2 regions of the Paenibacillus sp. FSL W7-1332 genome follow, and region 2 is predicted to be linked to the other one. Evidence: a T-box and tRNA genes for the amino acid it is inferred to sense, from the RefSeq annotation. Region 2 holds a T-box; the other holds one or more tRNA genes.
The links. The T-box of region 2 lies ahead of tyrS (tyrosine--tRNA ligase). A T-box ahead of a tRNA ligase gene usually reads a tRNA of that ligase, here a tRNA-Tyr.

Region 1: it encodes a tRNA-Tyr, which carries the amino acid that the T-box ahead of tyrS (tyrosine--tRNA ligase) is inferred to sense. The anticodon was not compared.

What each region holds. Positions count from the first base shown of each region.
Region 1 is NZ_CP150209.1:6,368,235-6,379,297, forward strand. It holds gene MKX98_RS28950 (peptide chain release factor 3) at 1-1,028, opposite strand, end outside; gene zwf (glucose-6-phosphate dehydrogenase) at 1,150-2,697, opposite strand; gene MKX98_RS28960 (YwmB family TATA-box binding protein) at 2,835-3,677, opposite strand; gene MKX98_RS28965 (response regulator transcription factor) at 3,982-4,626, opposite strand; gene MKX98_RS28970 (sensor histidine kinase) at 4,610-5,683, opposite strand; gene liaF (cell wall-active antibiotics response protein LiaF) at 5,725-6,369, opposite strand; gene MKX98_RS28980 (PspA/IM30 family protein) at 6,539-7,225, opposite strand; gene MKX98_RS28985 (PspC domain-containing protein) at 7,227-7,706, opposite strand; gene MKX98_RS28990 (PspA/IM30 family protein) at 7,709-8,386, opposite strand; gene MKX98_RS28995 (hypothetical protein) at 8,455-8,754, opposite strand; tRNA gene MKX98_RS29000 (tRNA-Leu) at 9,183-9,262, opposite strand; tRNA gene MKX98_RS29005 (tRNA-Arg) at 9,271-9,347, opposite strand; tRNA gene MKX98_RS29010 (tRNA-Cys) at 9,360-9,433, opposite strand; tRNA gene MKX98_RS29015 (tRNA-Gly) at 9,445-9,519, opposite strand; tRNA gene MKX98_RS29020 (tRNA-Gln) at 9,535-9,609, opposite strand; tRNA gene MKX98_RS29025 (tRNA-His) at 9,626-9,701, opposite strand; tRNA gene MKX98_RS29030 (tRNA-Trp) at 9,726-9,799, opposite strand; tRNA gene MKX98_RS29035 (tRNA-Tyr) at 9,806-9,890, opposite strand; tRNA gene MKX98_RS29040 (tRNA-Thr) at 9,895-9,970, opposite strand; tRNA gene MKX98_RS29045 (tRNA-Phe) at 9,993-10,068, opposite strand; tRNA gene MKX98_RS29050 (tRNA-Asp) at 10,137-10,213, opposite strand; tRNA gene MKX98_RS29055 (tRNA-Met) at 10,244-10,320, opposite strand; tRNA gene MKX98_RS29060 (tRNA-Val) at 10,408-10,483, opposite strand; tRNA gene MKX98_RS29065 (tRNA-Glu) at 10,659-10,733, opposite strand; tRNA gene MKX98_RS29070 (tRNA-Ser) at 10,750-10,841, opposite strand; tRNA gene MKX98_RS29075 (tRNA-Asn) at 10,847-10,922, opposite strand.
Region 2 is NZ_CP150209.1:2,350,576-2,361,638, reverse strand. It holds gene MKX98_RS10310 (Asp23/Gls24 family envelope stress response protein) at 33-419, opposite strand; gene cax (calcium/proton exchanger) at 607-1,680, shown strand; gene MKX98_RS10300 (YlaN family protein) at 1,807-2,094, opposite strand; gene MKX98_RS10295 (HPr family phosphocarrier protein) at 2,245-2,490, opposite strand; gene MKX98_RS10290 (aminopeptidase) at 2,586-3,701, opposite strand; gene MKX98_RS10285 (hypothetical protein) at 3,833-4,660, opposite strand; gene MKX98_RS10280 (sensor domain-containing diguanylate cyclase) at 4,764-6,755, opposite strand; gene rpsD (30S ribosomal protein S4) at 7,289-7,891, shown strand; gene tyrS (tyrosine--tRNA ligase) at 7,977-9,230, opposite strand; T-box leader at 9,282-9,540, opposite strand; gene MKX98_RS10265 (transglycosylase domain-containing protein) at 9,685-11,063, shown strand, end outside.

The DNA.
Region 1 (11,063 bases), 3.5 Mb from region 2:
AGCTTGATTTCCTTGCCTACCCGAACATGCTTCACGCTCATACCGCGTTCGAACTTGCCCGATACGATGCGCAGGAAAGCGATACGATCCCGGTGAGCCGGATTCATATTGGCTTGAATCTTAAATACGTATCCGGAGAACTTCTCATCGGTTGGTTCCACCACACCCTCCGTACTGCGGCGCGGCTCCGGCTTCGGCGCAAGCTGAAGAAAGTTCTCCAGGAAGGTCTGAACGCCGAAATTGTTGATCGCACTGCCGAAAAATACAGGTGTTAGCTGACCCTGCATAACTTTTTCCAGATCAAATTGGTCTCCGGCAACATCCAGCAGCTCGAGGTCTTGACATAACTGATCATGCAGGTAATCGCCTGCCATCTCGCGAATGATCGGATCCTCATAGCCTTCGACCTTCTGTACCTTAATCGTGGAATGGTCGTCGCCCTGGAACAATTCAACCTGATTTTTAACCCGGTCGTACACGCCGCACAGGTCACGCCCGGAGCCGATCGGCCAATTCATCGGTACGGAGCGGATGCCGAGAACCTGCTCAAGCTCCTCCATCAGATCAAACGGGCTGCGCCCTTCGCGGTCGAGTTTGTTGATAAAGGTAAAGATCGGAATGCCCCGCTTCGCACAAACCTGAAACAGCTTGATGGTCTGGGCCTCGACCCCTTTGGCTACGTCAATCAACATGACGGCGCTGTCAGCGGCGGTCAGCGTACGATAGGTATCCTCACTAAAGTCTTGGTGACCCGGCGTATCCAATATATTAATCCGATGCCCTAAATAATCAAATTGCATAACAGACGAGGTAACCGAGATTCCCCGCTGCTTCTCGATCTCCATCCAGTCACTCGTTGCATGCTTGCTCGCTTTACGAGCTTTAACCGATCCAGCCAGACGAATGGCGCCCCCAAACAAGAGCAGCTTCTCGGTCAGTGTTGTTTTACCGGCGTCAGGGTGGGAAATAATCGCAAACGTGCGGCGCTTATCCACTTCCTGCTGCAGTTCATCTATTTGCTTTGCCATTTCACTTATCCCTTCGTAACTAAAGTCATGTATATCATTGTACCACAATTTATACGCAAATCATCCCCATGCGCCATGCGCATGAGGATGATTTTTAACACGTAAATTTTAGAAAATGATCTTAGTTTTTGAACCACACCACATTATCCTCAAGCTGACCGTTTACCGGCCACCAGTGGAATCCGTCTTCCTTCAACAGCTCATCCGCTTTGTCAGGTCCCCACGATCCAGCAGGATACGATTCCAGCTCGCCCTGGTTCTCTCTCCATGCGCTGGCGATACGATCCACGAAGGACCATGCCGAAGCCACTTCATCCCAGCGCGTAAAGTAGGTGGAGTCTCCACGAGCAGCGTCATGCAGCAGACGCTCATACGCCTCAGGAGAATTAATGCCCACGATGCAGCTTTGGCAGAAGTCCATCGCTACAGGAGCGATCTCGGATTCAGATCCCGGCTTCTTCGCGTTAATCTTCACGTAAATGCCTTCCATCGGATTGACGCGAATAACGAGCAGGTTAGGCTCCAGGGAATGCTTTTGGCCCAGGTATACGTTGGTTGGCATCCGTTTGAACTCGACAACCACCTCGGTTGTCTTAACCGGGAGACGTTTGCCCGTACGGATATAGAACGGTACGCCAGCCCAGCGGAAGTTATCCACGAAGACTCTGGCGGCAAAATAGGTTTCCGTATTGGATTCCGGATTCACTTTGTCCTCTTCACGGTATGCCGGCAGATCTTTGCCACCCGCGGAACCGCTCGTATACTGACCGCGAACTACGTTGTTCTTCACTTCTTCATGCGTGGCATACGGACGCAAGGAGCGAAGCACCTTCACCTTCTCGTCGCGGATATCCTCTGCAAGCAGTCGGCTAGGCGGCTCCATCGCAATCATAGTCAGCAGCTGTAGCATATGGTTCTGGCCCATATCCCTTAGAGCGCCTGCATGATCATAGTACCCGCCGCGCTCCTCGACACCAACCGTTTCACCAAGCGTGATTTGGATGTTGGCGATATGCTTGTTGTTCCACAGCGGCTCGAAGAAAGCATTCGCAAAACGTATAACTTCGATGTTCTGTACCATTTCTTTACCCAGATAATGGTCAATCCGGTAGATCTCTTCTTCCTTGAACACTTTACGGATCTCTTCGTTCAGCTTGGCAGCCGACTCCAGATCGTAGCCGAACGGCTTCTCGATCACAAGACGGTTCCAGCCTTCTCCGTCGAGCATACCGCCCTTCATCAGGTTAAACGATACGCTGCCAAACAATTCCGGTGCAAGCGCCAGATAAAACAAGCGGTTGCCCGGTATATTAAATTTTGTTTCCAATTGCTCCGTTTGTTCGCGAAGCTCACGGAAACCGTCAATATTGTTAATATCTAAAGATTTATATTCAAAATGTTGTGCAAATGCATTCCATTCACTATCCTGTTCCGAACTATATCGGCAGAATTCCTGAATTGAACGATACACGTCCTCCCGAAACTCTTCCTGGGTGCGCGGACGCCGCGCCACGCCGATTACCGCAAAATCCTCATCCAGTTTTCCTTCACGATAAAGACTGTAGATCGCCGGAAACAACTTACGTCTTGCCAAATCACCAGTCGCTCCAAAGATGAAAAATACAGCTCCCGGTGTCTTCATTGTATCTAGATTTTGATTTTCAGCCATGGCTCCTCATTCTTTCTATGAATTATAGTGTATTTTTATGCATCGGCACTTAACTCGATGTGATGACATTTTAGCATATTCATTTCAAGTATGCTATCACATTCCGCATTTTTTCATCCGAGTTTCAGAAATCATTTTCAATATTCTATTGTAATGACGGGAAATCCGATCGTTATTCTACTACTTTTCTTCATCGAATCTTCATGCACCGCGATCTGCATATGAATCGGCGTGTCGCCACTCATCACAAAAGCGCCCAGTGAAGGAACCTCATATGAACGGCTTTGTGTTGTGTCATCTGCATAATCCTCAACGGGGCGAAGCGAGAGTTTTTGGGCTACTGCCTCTTCTACCTGAGCCATCGTTCCATCAACGCTAGCCGTCTCCGATGCATATCCTTGAATGGACGCATTCCAGGAGTTCGATATGCCTGCTTGCTTCATCATCTCTTGAATCTGCTGCTGCAGGGTCATCATTTCCCGGGACTGTCCAGCTGCTTCTCCTACAAGCATGGCTCTGACATAGCTATGACCCTCCTTCGTGAAAGCCCAGTCCAGATGCACCGATACACCGGAGAGCACGCCTTCTGCTTGGAATACTTCATTTCCCTGAAGCTGGGACGTTGTAATCCCGGAGAGCCCCATTGTACGAGCCAGCTGCTCAGCCGTTGTCTTAGCTTGATCCTTCGATATGGAATTTATCATTTCACCTTGAATTTTTACCGTGAGTATTGCCGAAGGCTCCATATGTTCTTGCCCAAGCGCCGCCAGAAGTATTAGATCGCTTTCTGCTGCTTCCCCAGCTCTAGTTATTCCATTGACACCTGTTTCTACCGTTCCGCCCGAAGCTGACGCTTCTCCTGCATGCGGAGCTGATCCGTTTCGATTGCTGTCCGTTGTCCCCGCAAAACCCGCCATCATAGCTGCTGCCCCGCACAGCAACAACATCATCACAATGATCTGTAAACGCATCTTCCGCATGGTCAGTCACGCCTCCCCGTTCGAATCTATCAATCTAGTAAAAGGATGGCCTCGTTACCGCGGATTTATACCTCGCTTTTTAAATAGCTCCTTCATCGGGCTGTATGTAGAGATTCCTTCTTCCCTGTCAATAAATAAAAAAAGCTCCCGATCCGGGAGTCTTTAAGCCTGCCTTTCATTGTTATATGGATATGTTTATAACTTACGCATCGCATCATGGATCTGCTTTCGTACCACGCTCAACATCTCAGCATCTTAGATATGTTTATGTCACGACCATCGCATAAAAAAGAGCCGGCATTCTTTACTCAGCCAGCCCATTTTTATAAGCGTAGATGGCAGCCTGGGTTCGATCCTCTACCCCCAGCTTGCCTAATATATTCGTTACGTGAAACTTCACGGTTTTGATGCCTATAATCAAATCATCAGCAATATCCTGATTCGACTTGCCCTGCGCCACCAGTCGCAGCACTTCCATTTCCCGGTCCGTAAGGTCGTTATGCGCCGGAGCTTCATTTTGCGGATGCCGGAATCGATTCATCATCTTGGAGGCAACCTGCGACTCCAGCACCGACTGCCCGCGTGCGGCTGCACGTATAGCATCAGCTACTTCAGAAGCACGGGATGTCTTCAATAAATAACTGAACGCACCTGCTTCAATAACCGGATACATCTTCTCATCGTCCAGATAGCTGGTCAGTACAATGACCTTAAGATTAGGAAACTGATTCATCAATTGGCGCGTCGTCTCGATTCCATCCATTCCGTCCATCACCAAATCCATCAGCACCACATCAGGATGATATTCCTGCGCTAAGCGTATCCCTTCCTCGCCGCTGCCCGCTTCACCAACCACCTCGATGCCGTCCTCTGTACCAAGCACAGCCGCTAAACCGATCCGGACCATCTCATGATCATCCACCAGCAGCACTTTAATCGGCGTTTCCATCTACATCCCCCCGTTTGCGTTCTTCGTTTATGAGTGGCACAACGATCTCAATTCGAGTCCCTTTACCCGGTGCTGTTATAAATTGTACCGAGCCCCCGATCTCCGTCACCCGTTCCTGCATCGTCGATAGGCCGTAGGAAGTCTGTTTCTTGTCATCCAATTCAAATCCGATCCCATCGTCCCGCAGCATCACCCGAACGGTGTTCTGCCTGCGGTGAATACGAATATCCATTTTCTCCGCTTTCGAGTGTCTGAGGGTGTTCGACATGGCCTCCTGGATAATCCGGAACAGATGATTTTCGATCCCTTTGAGCAAATGTATGTCATCGTCCATTTCAAACGTAATTTCCATAGGTACTTTGATTCGCAATTCCTTAATCAGTTCACGCAGCCCCTGCTCAAGTGCCTTTCCTTCGAGATAAACCGGCCGCAGATGAAGAAGAAGCGCCCTCATCTCGGACTGGGCTACAGCCGACATTTCCTCGATCAGAGCCACCTGGCGCTGCGCTTTGTCAAAATCCTTATCCAGCGTCCTGCCCACAGCGGTTGCCGTCATCGAGATGGCAAACAGCTGCTGAGAAACCGCATCATGGAGCTCGCGCGCCAGACGCTGCCTCTCTTCCACAATCGCCGTAACCCTGGCCTGCTCGGCAAGCTGGGCATTGTTCGTAGATAACCGCTGCAAGGAAGACACCTGATCCTCCCAGCGTTTGCTGATCTTCACCAGCTGTTCTCCAAGCCGGCCCACTTCGTCTTCGCCGATGTCCGGCATGACGTCCGTAAGGCTGCCTTTTTCCCAGTTCACCAGCGTTTCCCTCACAAGATCGACCCGTCGTTTTACCCGGTATCCCTGGAAGAAGCCATAGATCGCACCCAGCCCGATCGGCAGCAATACGATGGTAATGCCGGCTTCGATCCGGTTCTTCCACGTCTCAAGCGGTTGAAGATAACCATATGTATATAATAAATATAGGACAACGAGCATGACAACCAATCCCAGAAGGGTCCCCTCACGCATACTTCGGGTAATCATATTTGCTTTCTTTTCCGTTTCCACGGGGCAACCCTCCTGAATGGTTTACACAAAACTTACGTTTATTATGTCATTCTTATATTCAAATCTCCGCCCAAATAAGAAACAATAAATTTCACTTTATATTCACTGGTCTCATAATTGGGTGATTTATACCGCACGCGGTTTAATATGCCGGTTTCCTTCCGGTCGTCCATATGAATGGAGCCAAACAGGATGGATGCTTCGATCTCCACCCCATAGTAGTCCGGAATCATCAGATCAATATCCCCCAGCATCCCATGGAACATCAGGACCGTTTGGCGTTCCTCCGGAAGGGCCAGGGACAGATCCACATCCGCCTCTCCCAGCACATGCCACACACTCAGACTGCGCATCACCCACGGAGCCCGGTCCCAATCAAAGTTGGACATAAAGTTCTGCTTCTGAATGTATTTCGTCGTGGTATGAGCTCGTTTGGACTTGCCATAAAAAATACCTAGCGATATCAAGCTGATGCCGATAATCAACATGAGATGCTCCAGCAGCAGCAGTACGGCACCTACTCCGAGCAGAATGTATCCCTTCTTCACATGTCCATGCCTGATCTGAAGGACACCTGCAAACATGAGTAACAGGGCGACAATGGTGAAGAAACCAAACCATCGGCCGAAAAGCAAAATAAAACCCAAGCTGATTAAACCAACTGCTATCCAGCGGTTTCTGTCCATGTCGCACCTCCTTGATGGCCAAGATATAAGCTCGGAAAAGCCATATCAGTGAGACGTTCCCCACTGTATGGCTTTGCCTGTACTATACGACAATCTCATTCGTATAGCATATCATATGAACATGGTGTTCGAATACGGTTTAATACTATTTTGCTGACTTGCTAAGGAATTACTCGGACTTCGAAGAATTCCCCATTTTGTTTTTCAAAGCTTGCAGCTGCTCATCCACCTTCAATTGCTTCTCAGCGTCCACCGGGCTTGTGTATACTGCGTTGTTAGGACGGTATGGGGCGCGAAGCACATCAGCTTCTGCTTCCATTTGCATGATTTTCTCCTCCATGCGATGGAAGCCCATCGAAGCACTGCCGCTTTCGATCGTGTGCAAGCTGCTCACTTGAGACATTTGCTTCTTCGCTTTAGCCATTTGAGCGCGGGCTACAAGCTCATTGCGCTTGTTGCGCATTTTGTAGAACTCGTCTTTCATTTCATGCAGCTGAGCTACAAGCTCTTTTGCTTGAGTCTCGGATTGCAGGTGCAATTCCACGTACTCGGTTTCTTTTTGATCGAAATAGATTTTTTCTTCCAGCAGCTTGCGAGCCACTTCTTCTTGACCATTCTTCAGAGCCAATTCAGCTTGAGCTTCACGTTGTGCCGCCATCTTCACAGCCTCATCGACGCGCTGCTTCATACGACGCTCATTAGCCATTTGCTTCGCAACCGTTACCTCTGCCTCATGAATTTCTGCCTCCATGTCGCGCAGGTACTGGTTCAACATTACGATCGGATCCTCTACTTTATCCAGCAGTTCATTCACCGATGCTTTCGTCATATCCTTAATTCTTTTAAATACTCCCATGTTATTTATCTCCCTTCTCATAGTTCGAAAGTTTTTTCTTCAATTCTTCGATTTCTTTTTGCATTGCTTTTCTTTCAATATCCTTCATCATCGCATCCAGATCGGAATCCGTTGACGCGTTGTTTCTTGTACCATTGGGACGGTCATATTTGGGACCAAAGCTACTATGCTCATTAGGATAGCCTTGACGTCCATAAGAATCATTATAGCTGTTGTAGCCTGGTCCAGGGCCCGGATGATCGTTGTAACGGTATCCGCCGCCATGTCTGCCCTGTGGACCATACGGATCGTGATAATACGGCTCCTTAGGTACTACAAGGGATGCAATCAGATAGATCAACAGCGTTGTACCGCCTGTGAAAAAGATACTGACTACAAATATGATTCTAAGTAGGGTAGATTCGACTCCGAAATGATCGGATATACCGCCGATCAACCCTGTGAACATTTTGTCTCGGGTGGAACGGTACAATCTAGTCATGGTTACTCCTTTCCGCTGTTATTCAGCTTTTGCTTCAGGCGGGCAAGTTCTTTTTCTAATACAGTGGAGACCGATTCACCAGCCTGTTCCATGTATTCCTGCCCCATGCGGCGTAAATCGCGAAGACTTCTGGCTTCCAGTTCCCAGTCGCTGATACGGTCTTCGAGGCGATTGAACATCTTCGGTACGTCATGACCGCCGCCGTAGGAGCCCGTACGTTCATTCATTTTCTGCTGAAGACGAAGGGTTTCCACTCGGGCAACATAATATTGACGCTTGCTGTATACCGTCTGATATTCCATCCGCAGCTCACCGAGCTGCTCCTCGATTTCTTTTAGCGACTCCAGGCTTGAGGACAACAGGCCTTGATACTGCTCGATCTTTTCCTCATAGATCAGTTTTTCCTGCAATGCCAGCTTGGCAAGATGTTCTTCGCCGGCCTTCAGTGCAAGCAGTGCCTGCTCTTCGCGTTTATATCGCATGGATTCGGCTTGATCCACCTGCTGCTTCAGCTGTCTGGAATGTACTTGGCATTGCTGCTGCAGCTTCTCAGCCTCAGCAATGTCCTGTCTGGTTGAATGTAGGAACTGGTCGATCAATCGAACCGGATCCTGGCTCTGCTCGAGCTTTTCATTCAATGTTGCTACGGTTATGTCTCTTATCCGCCGGAAAACACTCATATTGGCTTAGCCCTCCTCATCTATCATGATCTGTTGTTCATGCATGTTATTTAATGTAGTGGTTTTTATCAATAACGGGGTCTACCATTCTTCAATCGAGACAACCCGTAGATGATCAAGATAATTCCAAAGATCGGACCGATCAGCCAAGACAGTTTACCCATCAACCAGATCACACCGATACCGAGAATAACCCATCCCATCAAGGTGTTACCTCTCCGGATCCCGTAGTATCCCAAAGCGACCATCAGGATTGGAATTAGAAGACTGAACAACCACCCAAGCAGAGGACCGAATACTCCAAGGAGAACCAAGATCCCTACACCAATCAACAGGATACTCATTCCATTTCCTTTTGAATTTCTCATTTATACACCGCCTTTCTGTTGTTTGATCGTTGTTTCTTTTGTTCAACCTTATGACTCTATTCTAGGTAATTTTGAGTTTCGCTAAAACGGCCTGGGGACGGTTTTTGAACCTAGACCTAAGGCGGGGCCTTCTACAGACCTACGTCCAACCCTGCACTGGATCGATTAATCGAAGGGTTTGCTTGTATAGATGAATCCGGCTGGATCATCTTTGTTTTACCTATAAAGAACGTGGTTTCTAATGATAGTTTAGTTTAAGGAGTGTAGCTTGAAGAAGATCTGAAGGTGATAGAAAAGCCCCCTGTAAAGGTAACTGGAGAGATAGCATGCAGAATGGAGTCTAATATTTAAATCACGAAGTAGCAATCGATGTAGATGCAACGAAAAAAGGAATGCAGACGTTTATCGTCTACATTCCTTTTTGATGATGCCGGTGAAGGGACTCGAACCCCCACGGTTTCCCTCACGATTTTGAGTCGCGCGCGTCTGCCAATTCCGCCACACCGGCTTACATTATGGCGTGCCCTAAGAGATTCGAACTCCTGACCTTTTGATTCGTAGTCAAACGCTCTATCCAGCTGAGCTAAGGGCACATAAGTTTGTAATGGAGGCGCCACCCAGATTCGAACTGGGGATAAAGCTTTTGCAGAGCTGTGCCTTACCACTTGGCTATGGCGCCAGAAATAAAAATGGAGCGGACGACGGGAATCGAACCCGCGACCCTCGCCTTGGCAAGGCGATGCTCTACCGCTGAGCCACGTCCGCAAACATAAAAATCAATGGCTGGGGATATAGGATTCGAACCTATGCATGACGGAGTCAAAGTCCGTTGCCTTACCGCTTGGCTAATCCCCAATATGATTTTGTAATATGGGGCGATCGAGGGGAATTGAACCCCCGAGTGCCGGAGCCACAATCCGGTGCGTTAACCACTTCGCCACGACCGCCATACTGAAACACTGTGATACGATTGGCAGGGGCAGCAGGAATTGAACCCACACTAACGGTTTTGGAGACCGCTGTTCTACCTTTAAACTATGCCCCTAAAAACTGGTGGAGGATGATGGATTCGAACCACCGAACTCGAAGAGAGCAGATTTACAGTCTGCCGTGTTTAGCCACTTCACTAATCCTCCAGAATGGTGCCGGCGAGAGGACTTGAACCCCCAACCTACTGATTACAAGTCAGTTGCTCTACCAATTGAGCTACACCGGCATATAAAGTTATAAAACGTACATGGTGGCTCGGGACGGAATCGAACCGCCGACACGAGGATTTTCAGTCCTCTGCTCTACCGACTGAGCTACCGAGCCTTAAAGCTCTTCGCGAACTTTGACGGAACCCATATCGGATACTCATCTCATCCCAAAGTTGTAAATAATGGCGGAACTGACGGGATTCGAACCCGCGATCTCCTGCGTGACAGGCAGGCATGTTAGGCCTCTACACCACAGTTCCACGAGGCATTATCGCTATCGCGATATAAATTGGTTGCGGGGGCAGGATTTGAACCTACGACCTTCGGGTTATGAGCCCGACGAGCTACCGAACTGCTCCACCCCGCGTCATTAAAAGGGTTGATTGTATGGGGTCCCCGAAAAGTAATCGGAATTACCTACGAAGCATGCGCTTCACTTTTTGGGGATAAATCATGGTGGAGGCTGAGGGGATCGAACCCCCGACCCTCTGCTTGTAAGGCAGATGCTCTCCCAGCTGAGCTAAGCCTCCGTAACAAAGCGACTTTTATCATATCAAAATCTGATATAAGAAGCAAGTGTTTTTTTAAGAAAGTGGTGACCCGTAGGGGATACTCTCACTTCGTTCGAGACTGCGAAGTCTTTGCTTACGAAGTTATTCTCCGACGAACCGACGGGATTCTCATCCCCTGATGCAATTAAGAAAGTGGTGACCCGTAGGGGATTCGAACCCCTGTTACCTCCGTGAAAGGGAGGTGTCTTAACCCCTTGACCAACGGGCCTTGCTTAAAATAATAGTGGCGGAGAGAGAGGGATTCGAACCCTCGAGACGCTTTTGGCGCCTACACGATTTCCAATCGTGCTCCTTCGGCCAACTCGGACACCTCTCCATAAATGGCTCCCCGAACAGGACTCGAACCTGTGACAACTCGATTAACAGTCGAGTGCTCTACCAACTGAGCTATCAGGGAACAATATTCAATTCAAGTGATTGATCACCTGAAAACTAGATACGAAACGATCTTTGCGTTGATTAGAATCCGTAGCATTCACCCGATGTGGTATCGGGGTCCCCGGAAAGTATTCGGTGTCAGCTTCAAAGCTTCACTTCA
Region 2 (11,063 bases):
TCATTAGCGGGGCACGATCCCCTATGGTCGTCTTATTTGGCTCGAAGCTGAATATCGTCGATTTCATCGTCTTTAAACGCTACGCCTTCGACCTTCACGTTGACCTCAACCACTCGAAGCCCTGTCATGCTCTCGACAGCTTCGCGGACATTCTGTTGAAGCATGCGGCACACTTCATGTATTGGTGTCTCATAGAGCACGATAATCCGCAGGTCGATCGCCGCTTCCAGCTGACCTACTTCCACGGTAACACCCTTTTGCACATTTTTGCCGCTTAGTCTCTTAGCCCAGCCCTCGGACAATCCACCGGACATGGCTGCAATACCTGGGGTTTCCAAGGCAGCCAATCCGGCAATTTTCGAGACGACATCATCCGATATTCGAATCAAACCGTTATCCAGTTGAAGTTGTTCCGTCATGCCATATCCTCCTTCACCTCATTATCCGTTATTGTAAATCGTAACGGACCCAAAAAGCAAATGCTCCCTTCAGAAAACAGGGATAATTTTTCGAAAAATTTGGGTATATTGTAGAAAGCGATGCGAGAATCGTCGTTTCCAATCGCAAGAACTCATCAGTACATAAACCATAAGGTAGGTGTCGGTTATGAAAAAATGGCTAAATCCCGCGCTTCTCATCTTCACTTTTTTACTGAGCGCGCTGGGACACTTTGCGAACTGGAACTTCACGCTCCAATTCATTTTGTCTTCGATCTCGGTTATTTTTGTCGCCGGTTTTCTAGGCAAAGCAACCGAAAGCGTTGCGCATTACGCGGGTCAACGACTCGGGGGATTCCTCAACGCCACCTTCGGTAACGCGGCAGAGCTGATCATCGCCATCCTGCTGATCAAGGAAGGCTTGTACGATATGGTGAAGGCAAGCATCACCGGCTCCATTATCGGCAACTTGCTGCTCGTTCTCGGGCTCAGCCTGTTTGCCGGGGGCCTCAAGTTTAAAATCCAAAAATACAATGTGACGCTGGCAGGTCTGAACGGATCCCTGATGACGCTGGCCATTATCGCGCTGTTCATCCCTGCGGTCTTTCTGAATACCCACTCCATTACGGAGAGTGAAACCAAGACGCTCAGCCTCATTGTAGCGGGAATTCTTATCGTGTCCTACATCGCATGGCTTGGATTCTCAATGATTACCCACAAAAATTATTTGGCGGATGTCAGCGACGATCACGACCAGGATGCGCTGCCGCACGAGCACGGCCCCACCTGGTCCAAGAAACGCTCGATTCTGTATCTTGTCGTCGCCACCGTCATGGTCGCGTTTGTCAGCGAATGGCTTGTCGGGGTCCTTGAGCCTATCAGTCACGAGTATGGCCTCAGCGAGCTGTTTATCGGGGCCTTCTTGGTAGCGATTATCGGTAATGCCGCCGAACATAGTGCAGCTATCATGCTGGCGATGAAGAACAAAATCGGCGCCGCCGTTGAAATTGCCGTTGGCAGCAGCCTGCAGATCGCCCTGTTCGTTGCTCCCGTGCTTGTGTTTATAAGCTTCTTTCTCGGAGATACGATGGATCTCGTGTTCACCACGCTGGAGCTGGTCGCCATCGGCGTCGCCGTATTCATTGCCAGATCCATAACGCAGGACGGTGCATCCAACTGGTATGAAGGCCTTCTGCTGCTCGCCGTATACGTCATACTGGGCGTCTCGTTCTTCCTCGTCTAAGCGTAGGAAACGGTCCGCCCGCACAGCTGCATACGTCGTGCGATGCCATCCTATCCACAAGAAAAAAACGCATGCCGCCTGAGTGCGACATGCGTTTCTCTATGTATGCGCCTGTACGAGTACAGGCTATTTGGATTGATTCATGGCTTCGTACAGGACCGCCAGATTGCGTTCAAGCTTGCTGATCAGCTGCTTTCCCGTACTTTCCGGAAGAAGCCCGGCCCGCACCGCGAAATCAACCTCTTTTGAAAAACCGTACATTTGGGTATCCAGCACTTCCTCATAGAGAGGGCAATAACGGGTCGCCAGATTCTCCATCTGTACTTCAATAAGCTTTAGGATTTTATCTGCATCTTCATGTAGAAGACTGATCGCTTTGAGATTCAGCTGTTCCTGTAAATCAGATGAAGTCATGATCTTCCCCCCTATGTCAAAAATCACAGCACAGTTACTATCTTTAATATTAGTCGAAATCGTTTCTCAATACAAGGACCTGAACAAAATAGACCCTTTCTCTACGAAAAAACACCCTTCCATTCTATGGAAGGGTGTTTTTGGCGACTGTTATTCAGCCACGACGGATACATTCAAACCATGCTTGGTGAATACGTCGATCATTGCCTTTTTAGCTGCATCAGCATCAGGTCCATGTACATGCAATTCATAGCTTTGGCTGTTGACAAGCGTTGTGAACAGACCCAAGATGCTCTTAACATCAATGTACTTGTTCTCCGCCTGTAAAACGATGGAGGATGAGAACTGGCTGGCGGTTTGTGAAATTTCTACGATAGATTGATTGTTATTGGACATACGAATCCCTCCGTAACTTTAGGATCTGAATAAAGCTCATCACTGCACCTTCATGATACATTGAATCCGTTTTCTTATGCAACATTTTTTCCAATCTATTTAAGATTTTCCGGATTTAACGCTGCCAGTTCTGGAATAACAAATATACCATCCTTGCGAATGAGACGGTCATCAAAGTAGATTTCCCCGCCGCCGTACTCCGGACGCTGGATCAGCACGAGATCCCAGTGAATCGAGGAACGATTGCCGTTGTCTGTTACATCATATGCTTGACCTGGCGTAAAATGCAGGCTACCTGCGATTTTCTCGTCAAACAGAATATCTTTCATCGGTGTCAAAATGTACGGGTTGAAGCCGATGGCAAACTCGCCGATATATCTTGCACCTTCGTCCGCATCAAGGATCTCGTTCAGCCGCTTCGTGTCGCTGCCTGTTGCTTCGACGATTTTTCCGTTTTCAAAGCGGAATTTAATATTTTCGAAGGTGACGCCATTGTAAAGAGTCGGTGTATTGTAAGCGATCGTTCCGTTAACCGAATCACGAACAGGCGCTGTGTATACCTCGCCATCCGGAATGTTTTTCTGGCCGGAGCATTTCTCCGCGCCGATGTTCTTGATCGAGAAGCTGAGGTCCGTTCCCGGTCCCACGATGCGAACCTTGTCGGTATTCCTCATCAGCTCGGCCAAAGGATCCTGCGCGCGGTCCATTTTGGAATAGTCCAGATTGCACACATCGAAGTAGAAATCCTCAAACGCCTCCGTGCTGGTGTTGGCAAGCTGCGCCATGCTGGCGTTCGGATAGCGGAGAACCACCCATTTCGTACGCTTGACACGCTCTTCGCTATGTACGGGATGCGAGTAAAGCGCATTGTACAGCTTCATGTTTTCCTCAGGCACGTCAGCCATATCGTTGACGTTCTCGCCTGCGCGGATACCGATGTAACAATCCATTTTCTTCATGCGCTCAAGATCCAGCTCAGCCCACAGCTCAAGCTGCTCCTTGTTTGCTTTCTTCAGCATGGCCCGTTGAACCGTGCGATCTGTCAATTGCACGAACGGACGGCCGCCTTGATTCGAAACCTCCTCAATGATGGCATTCAGCAGATCGCGCTCCGATCCGATCATTTCAATGAGCACATTTTCGCCTGGCTGCATATCTACCGAATAGTTCACGAGATTTTGAGCCAGTTTTTGAATTCTGGGATCACGCATATGTCATATCCTCCTTATGATGACTGTTCCCCTACATATGAATTGAACAGCGGTAAATTTATAAATTATTGTAGCATGCAACCAACTCGAAGTCAGCGTTCATCGTTAAAAAAATTTTCATGGCTGATCCTTCAATAACCGGTAAAAGTAACATCGGACAGCAGCGTTTCCGTGCGAGTTCTGCCCTGCTCGTCAACAAAAAACAACGTTCGTTCCATAGTCAGTTTGGTAGGAAGCTGTTTTTTGTTGTTAATCGTTACATGAGAGACCGAAACGGCATCCGCCTTGCTGAGCATGTTCTTCATTTCATTATAGTCACGCTGCCAGACGGCCTTCAGTCGTTTACGAACCTTAGGATCTGCACTATACAGCGGATCCCCTTTGCGTTCGATCCGCGCAGCCAGCGCCTTCATCTGCTCATCCAGCGATCCATAGACCATATTGGCTGCCGCCTCGGGTGACAGCTCGATGCGCAGCACCTTGGTTCCTCTTGCCGCCCCCAGTTCCTGGGTCACCGTCTTCTCCGACTTTCCGATATACTCCAGCAGTTCCAGCGGATTCAAGCGGGTGATCCACATTTCTTCGGCATGTTCCGATGACAGCGTGCTCCACTTGCCTTCTTTGCGCTTCAGTGCCACTGTAAGTCCATCAGATTTATATACCGAATCCGCTGATACCTTATTCTTCTGTATTGTTGTCCCTTTGTCCCTTGATGATAGTGTCAAATCCGTATGATGCTGCAGATTGCCTTCAAATGCCAAACTTTGCTGAAACGGTCCGTTTTCTCCGGTCCGAATCGCTGCTTCTCCCCGAAAAGAAAAATTATCAACGCCCGACAGCCCCGACAGGGCACGGTTAAACGACTCTTCGGCAGACAACTGCTCCTGCCAGGCACATCCGGTTAGGCAAAAGACAAACAAAACCATTCCGATGACGCTCCGTGATCTTCTCATTCTCATAATCATCAGCCTCTCGTTGATCTTGCTCTTAGGCTATCCGCGGCCCCTTACATTATGCAGATTACAGAAAAAACCCTGCAGCCACTAAATAGCTGCAGGGTTTTTAATCCAGTCCGATTTCAGCTTCCGCCCTCTCCACGACAATCCGGTTGCGGCCGCCATTCTTCGCTTCGTAAAGGGCCATATCCGCTCGATAGAAGAGAGACTCTACGCTGATCTTGTCATTGGTCCAGTTCCATTCGGAAATTCCGCAGGACACCGTTACGCGGGGATCGGTCTCTTCCGATACCCTTATGCGAATCCGTTCGGCGACCTGCATTGCCTGTTGAATGCCGAGTCCCGGCAAATACACGGCAAGCTCTTCACCGCCCCAGCGGGCTGGAATATCGCTGTGCCGTATCGTTGTCTTCACGATGCTGCTGACCTGCTTCAGAATTTTGTCCCCCCGCTGGTGACCGAACGTATCATTGACCTGCTTGAATTCATCGATATCCACAACGATGAGAGAACCGCAAAAATCACGGTTCTGACATTCATGGATCATTTCGTCAAGATAATGTCTCGCATACAGTTCAGTCAGCATATCCCGGTTAGCCATTCTCCTCACTTCCGCATGCAGAAAAGCATTGCCGATAGCCAGACCAATATGGCTGGTCAGAGCTTGAAGCAGCCGATAGCTGTCATAGGAAAAATAATGCGGCTTCGCATGGGTGAGAAGAACAACGCCCCGTACCTCACCGTTAACGGTTAGCGGAGTAGCAATCATCGAGCTGGAATGGGTGCTCTCCATAAGCCTGGATTCCGCCGGACGTTCTTCGTGATAGTCTGACAGGATGAGGGGCTCCTTCGAATGATAGACTAGGCCGCCCAAACCATAATCCTTCTCAAAGACCTCCTTGGCAAGCCACTCGGCGTTGCAGGATACCACTTCAAGACCGCCAAGCTCCTCGTTATAAATCAAAATGCAGCAGTAATCGGCTTCAAGAATCTTTAGCAGCTCATGGTTGGCAAACTGAAATATCTCCGCCAAATGCAGGCTTTTGTTCAACCGCTGTGTCAGTTCATTAATCATACGGAGCTCATGAATCATCAGATTGGACTGCTCGTACAATTTGGCATTCTCAAACGCGGTGCCGGCAGCGTCGGCCATCATCCCGAGCAGCTCCAGATCCATATCGGGCAGCTCGGACTTGTCCACTTCCACATGGAGTACGCCATAAACGCCCTGCTTGCCTCCCATGGGAATCCCGATTTCCACGATCGAATCGGATTCCTCATGTTCATCAATCGTGAGGGTACCCTCCATAAATGTCCGCACATAAACCTCTTTCTGCCAATGATGAAGCAGCAGAGGACGTACAAGCGGATGTCCACTCTCATGGTCCTGAGACATAAACAATTCGACTTTGGCCTTGGGATACAGCGCCAGGACACTGTCGATAGCCTCCACCAGCACGCTGTCCACATCAATCTGGATATGCATCCGTTTGACATACTGAAACATGATGGAACGCCTGTGCACCTCACGCTCAGCTTGGGTGTGGACTTTCTCCAGATCATCAGCAAACACGTACTCCAGCTTCCGATAGAAGCAGGAACGAAACAATAAGGCGTATGTTTCTGTCAGCATAAGTGATTGTTCCGGCTCCATTGCCTGTGAGGAAACACTGACCATCACCGCAAATACATCACCATGAATGCGAGTGAAGAGCGGGACAGCGCACAGCACGCTTCCCTCAAACGAACCCTTTCCCATTCCTTGCGCCGCTTCCTTGGTGTTCAAAGCAAGCGATAATGTCTCATCTTCACTTACATTAAGGTATTCCGTTATATCGGAAGCCCCTGTCAGCCAAGCTCCCTCATGAGAAAGAAGGGCCCAGCTGAATTTCTTCATCGCCTGTGTGCCTGCGCTTTCTCTTAGCCACTCCAGATAGCTGTCTGATATGAGAGGCTGAATATAAGGGAAATCATGAGGTGTAATATCCAAGCTCTGAAGCCAAAAGCAAGGCTCGTTTCCAGGAATTGGCTCGGCATCATGAAACATAACTGCAGAGCCGGGAGAGCTTTCATACACTTTCCGTTGATCTTCTGACATATTGGGCGCTCCTTTGCACCATTATAAAAGGCCTATCCAAGACTGGCGTTCCGATTCATAATGTAAGGATCCATTTGGCTGCCGCATGAATGGCGGTAACCCAGCTGTTCAACATGTTGGGAGGGTGCTGCATAAACACCAGATAGATGTTACAATATGTAACTAGATAAATGAGACTACTTAATCCAATATCATCTTACTCTTTTCTACCCATTTTTGCATTAAAATTTATGCGTTTTTCACAATATTTTTAGGTCCATGGACCTATCGACAAAATTAGACAAAATCCAAGTTATAGTAAGTTGCAGGTTGAACTTGACTTTATATCATTACTTCATATAATATTTATTGTTGAGTAAGAATGCAATGCATTCCATGAATTTGGGCGGGTTGTGTCACCCTCACGTTATTTGTTACTGACAGGACAGCGGCTGAACTTTCCTGGCAGATCTTCCGGCGATTTCGGTAGAGCAAACAAATACGGCGCAAATAGAGCCCTAATGAAACTTTAATTAAAAAGGAGTCTATATAACATGGCACGTTACACCGGTCCTAAATTTAAATTAAGCCGTCGTCTGGGAATCTCCCTGAGCGGTACAGGTAAAGAATTGGCTAAACGCCCTTTCCCTCCAGGTCAGCATGGTCCTAACCAACGGAGAAAAGTCAGCAACTATGGTATGCAGCTTCAAGAAAAGCAAAAGCTGCGTCATATGTACGGCTTGGGCGAGAAGCAATTTAAAACCCTGTTTAACAAAGCAACTGGCATGAAAGGTATCGCTGGTGAGAACTTTATGTTCCTGCTTGAGAGCCGTCTGGACAACCTGGTTTACCGTCTTGGCTTCAGCAATTCCCGTGCGGGTGCTCGCCAATTGGTAGCTCACGGTCACGTGACTGTGAACGGCAAGAAAGTCGATATCGCTTCTTACGCTGTAAGCACTGGCGATGTAATCGGTCTTCGTGAAAGAAGCCGCGGCCTTTCCTCCATCAAGGAAGCTTTGGCTAACCGTGTACATCTTCCAGCTTACCTCGAATTTGATGAAGCAGCAATGGAAGGGAAATACATCCGTCTTCCAGAACGTTCCGAACTTTCCCAAGATATCGATGAGAAACAAATCGTCGAATTCTACAACCGTTAAGATGAACTCGGAATCTAAAAACCCTGAAGGCCTTGGCCTTCAGGGTTTTTGCTGTCTCATTGAATCCTCTTCAGGTTCAATAAGCTTAAGAAAGCCTCAGTCTGGCAAATTTACGCCTGCCCACTTGAACCACATCCCCATCCTGAGGCACGATCTCACCGTAAATGTCGCTGCATTTCTCCCCATTCCATTTTACGGCCCCCTGCTGAATGCTCCGTCTAGCCTCGCCATTGGAAGCGGCAAAACCGAGCAGTGTCAGTAGATTGATAAGCATAATCTTTCCTTCCTTCAATTCTCCTTCGGGTACCATGTAAACCTCAATGTCTTCAGGAAGTGCCTTCTGCTGGAATACCGTCACAAAATGCTGCTGTGCAGCATCCGCAGCCTCCCGCCCATGATACATGCAAACGAGTCTGTGCCCCAAACTCATCTTGGCATCCCGGGGATGGACAACTCCGTCCCGGAGCCCCTTCTCCAAGCTGGTTACCTCCTCACTTGCCATATCCGTGGCCAAGCTGAAGTATTTGAGCATGAGCTCATCCGGAACGGACATGGACTTACCGTACATCTCATTCGGCTCTTCATCGATACCGATGTAATTGCCCAAGCTCTTACTCATCTTCTGTACGCCGTCGAGCCCTTCAATAAGCGGCATCGTGATTGCAACCTGAGGCTCTGAGCCATACTCCTTCTGCAGGGTGCGTCCCATCAGCAAGTTAAACTTCTGATCCGTCCCACCAAGCTCGACATCGGTCTTAAGCGCCACAGAATCCATCCCCTGCATCAACGGGTAAAAAAATTCATGGATGCTGATCGGAAGCCCGCTCTGATACCGTTTGGTAAAATCATCGCGCTCGAGCATCCGTGCCACCGTCACCTTTGCCGATAAGCTGACCACATCGGCAAAAGTCATCGGCGCAAGCCACTCGGAGTTGTAATATACCTTCGTTTTTTCAGGATCCAATACCTTGTATATTTGTTTTTTGTACGTTTCCGCATGCCGTCTAACATCTTCTTCCGACAGCTGCTTACGCGTATCGGATTTGCCTGTCGGATCTCCGATTCTGCCGGTAAAGTCCCCAATGATGAGCTGTACTTCATGTCCGAGTTCCTGGAACTGACGCAGCTTCTGCAGCACGACGGTATGCCCGACGTGAAGATCGGGCGCTGACGGGTCCATTCCCAGCTTCACGCGCAGCGGCTCGCCGGTTACAACCGATTTCATCACCTTCTGCCTCATCGCTTCTTCCGGGATGATCTCCACTGCTCCACGGGAGATCACCTCCATCTGCCGTTCCACCTCTTGCTGCTGAACGTTCGATATACCATCCCACTTCATGTTTCCGCAAGCCTCCCTCTATTTATGAACGCAAAAAAGCTCCTACTCATCCCAAGGGACGAGTAGGAGCGCTCGCGTTACCACCCTAATTAGAATCCGTTACCACAAGGAACGGATTCTCACTTCATTGCCATAACGGGTTGTCATCCCGGAACCGGACTACTGTAACAGCCGCACAGGTGTACGGCTCCTTTTCCCCCGGTCAGCTCCGGACGGTAATTCAAAGGGGCTCGTTATCGGTTTGCACCACCCACCGACTCTCTGGAAACGAAAGGCTCCGCCTTCTACTGGGGTCCTTCAAAGCTTTTCACGATATGAACTTTGCATTATTTGTATCATATGCTTTCCGAAAAAGTCAATCTTCCTCAAAAAAGGACACGCTATATAGGGACACATGATTCAAAACCTTCGATTTATGCTATAATAGGTGCGTTAAAAGGAGGAGTATACATTCATGGTTGAGGAGAAAAAACAAGAGCCTGAAAAACAGAAGAAACCGCGTAAACGGTCCTTTCTGCGGGTGCTCGGATCCGTCATCGGATGGCTCTTTGTGGTGGGTCTGATGGGCGTTTTGTTCGCCGGAGGAGCCGTAGCTGGCTACGTGACCTCTATTGTTGAGAATGAGCCGGTAAGATCCAGAGCTCTCATCGAGAATACGGTGAACGACAATGCCATAACGGGCTTCGCCTACTTCGCGGATGGCTCACCGATCGGGCAGCTTAGAACCGAAGAAGACAGACGACCTGTGGAATTCAAGGATATTCCCCAGTTTGTTAAGGATGCCGTCGTATCCATAGAAGACAACCGTTTTTATACACATAAGGGTGTTGACATAAAAGGTACCGCTCGCGCCGTAAAAGAACGCGTCCTGAACGAACCGGTTCAAACCGGCGGCAGCACGTTGACGCAACAGCTGGCCAGGCTCACTTTTTTAAGTCGCGACAAAACCGATAACCGCAAGGTAAAAGAAATGCTGCTTGCCATGCGGATGGAACGCTTTTTGAGTAAAGACCAAATTTTAACAGCCTACTTGAACAAGGTTCCTTACGGGAATGGTTCCAGCGGATACCAGCTGTTCGGGATCAAGGCTGCCGCAAAAGGAATATTCAACATCAACAAGCTGGATGATCTGAACGTGGCTCAAGCTGCATATTTGGCGGGTCTGCCGCAGCTTCCATCCTCCTACTCGGCCTTCAACGGCAAAGGAGAATTTGACGAGAAAGCATTTAAACGGGCAGTAAACCGGCAACACCGCGTGCTGGCAAGCATGCTGGAAGAAGGCAAAATAACACAAGCCGAATATGAAGAGGCCAAGGCATTCGATATCAAAAAATCGCTTGCTCCTCGCACGCAGAAGGCCTATGTGACTTATCCTTATCTCATGATGGAAGTAGAACGTCAAGCATCGAATATTCTGATGCAGCTGAGCGAGGAAGCGGAAGAGAACGCAAAAGGCACACAAGCGAACTCCGATCTGATGGATGCTTCCCGGGCCCAGCTCAGCACCGGCGGTTACCGTGTTTACACCACCATCGACCGGACATTATACAAGACCATGCGCTCCATCGCGGAGGATGACAGCAACTACTTGCCTGACAGCCAGGAAAAAGGAATGGAACAAACCGCCGCGATGATGATCGACAACAAAACCGGCGCCATTCTCGGCATGATTGAGGGCAGGGATTTTAACACAGAACAAATGAATTACGCCACACAAATGAAACGACAACCTGGATCTGCCATGAAACCTATTGCCGCCTATTTACCGGCACTCGATTCGGGAGCGATTCAACCTGCCAGCGTGGTGGACGATTCACCGATCATCTTAAAGGA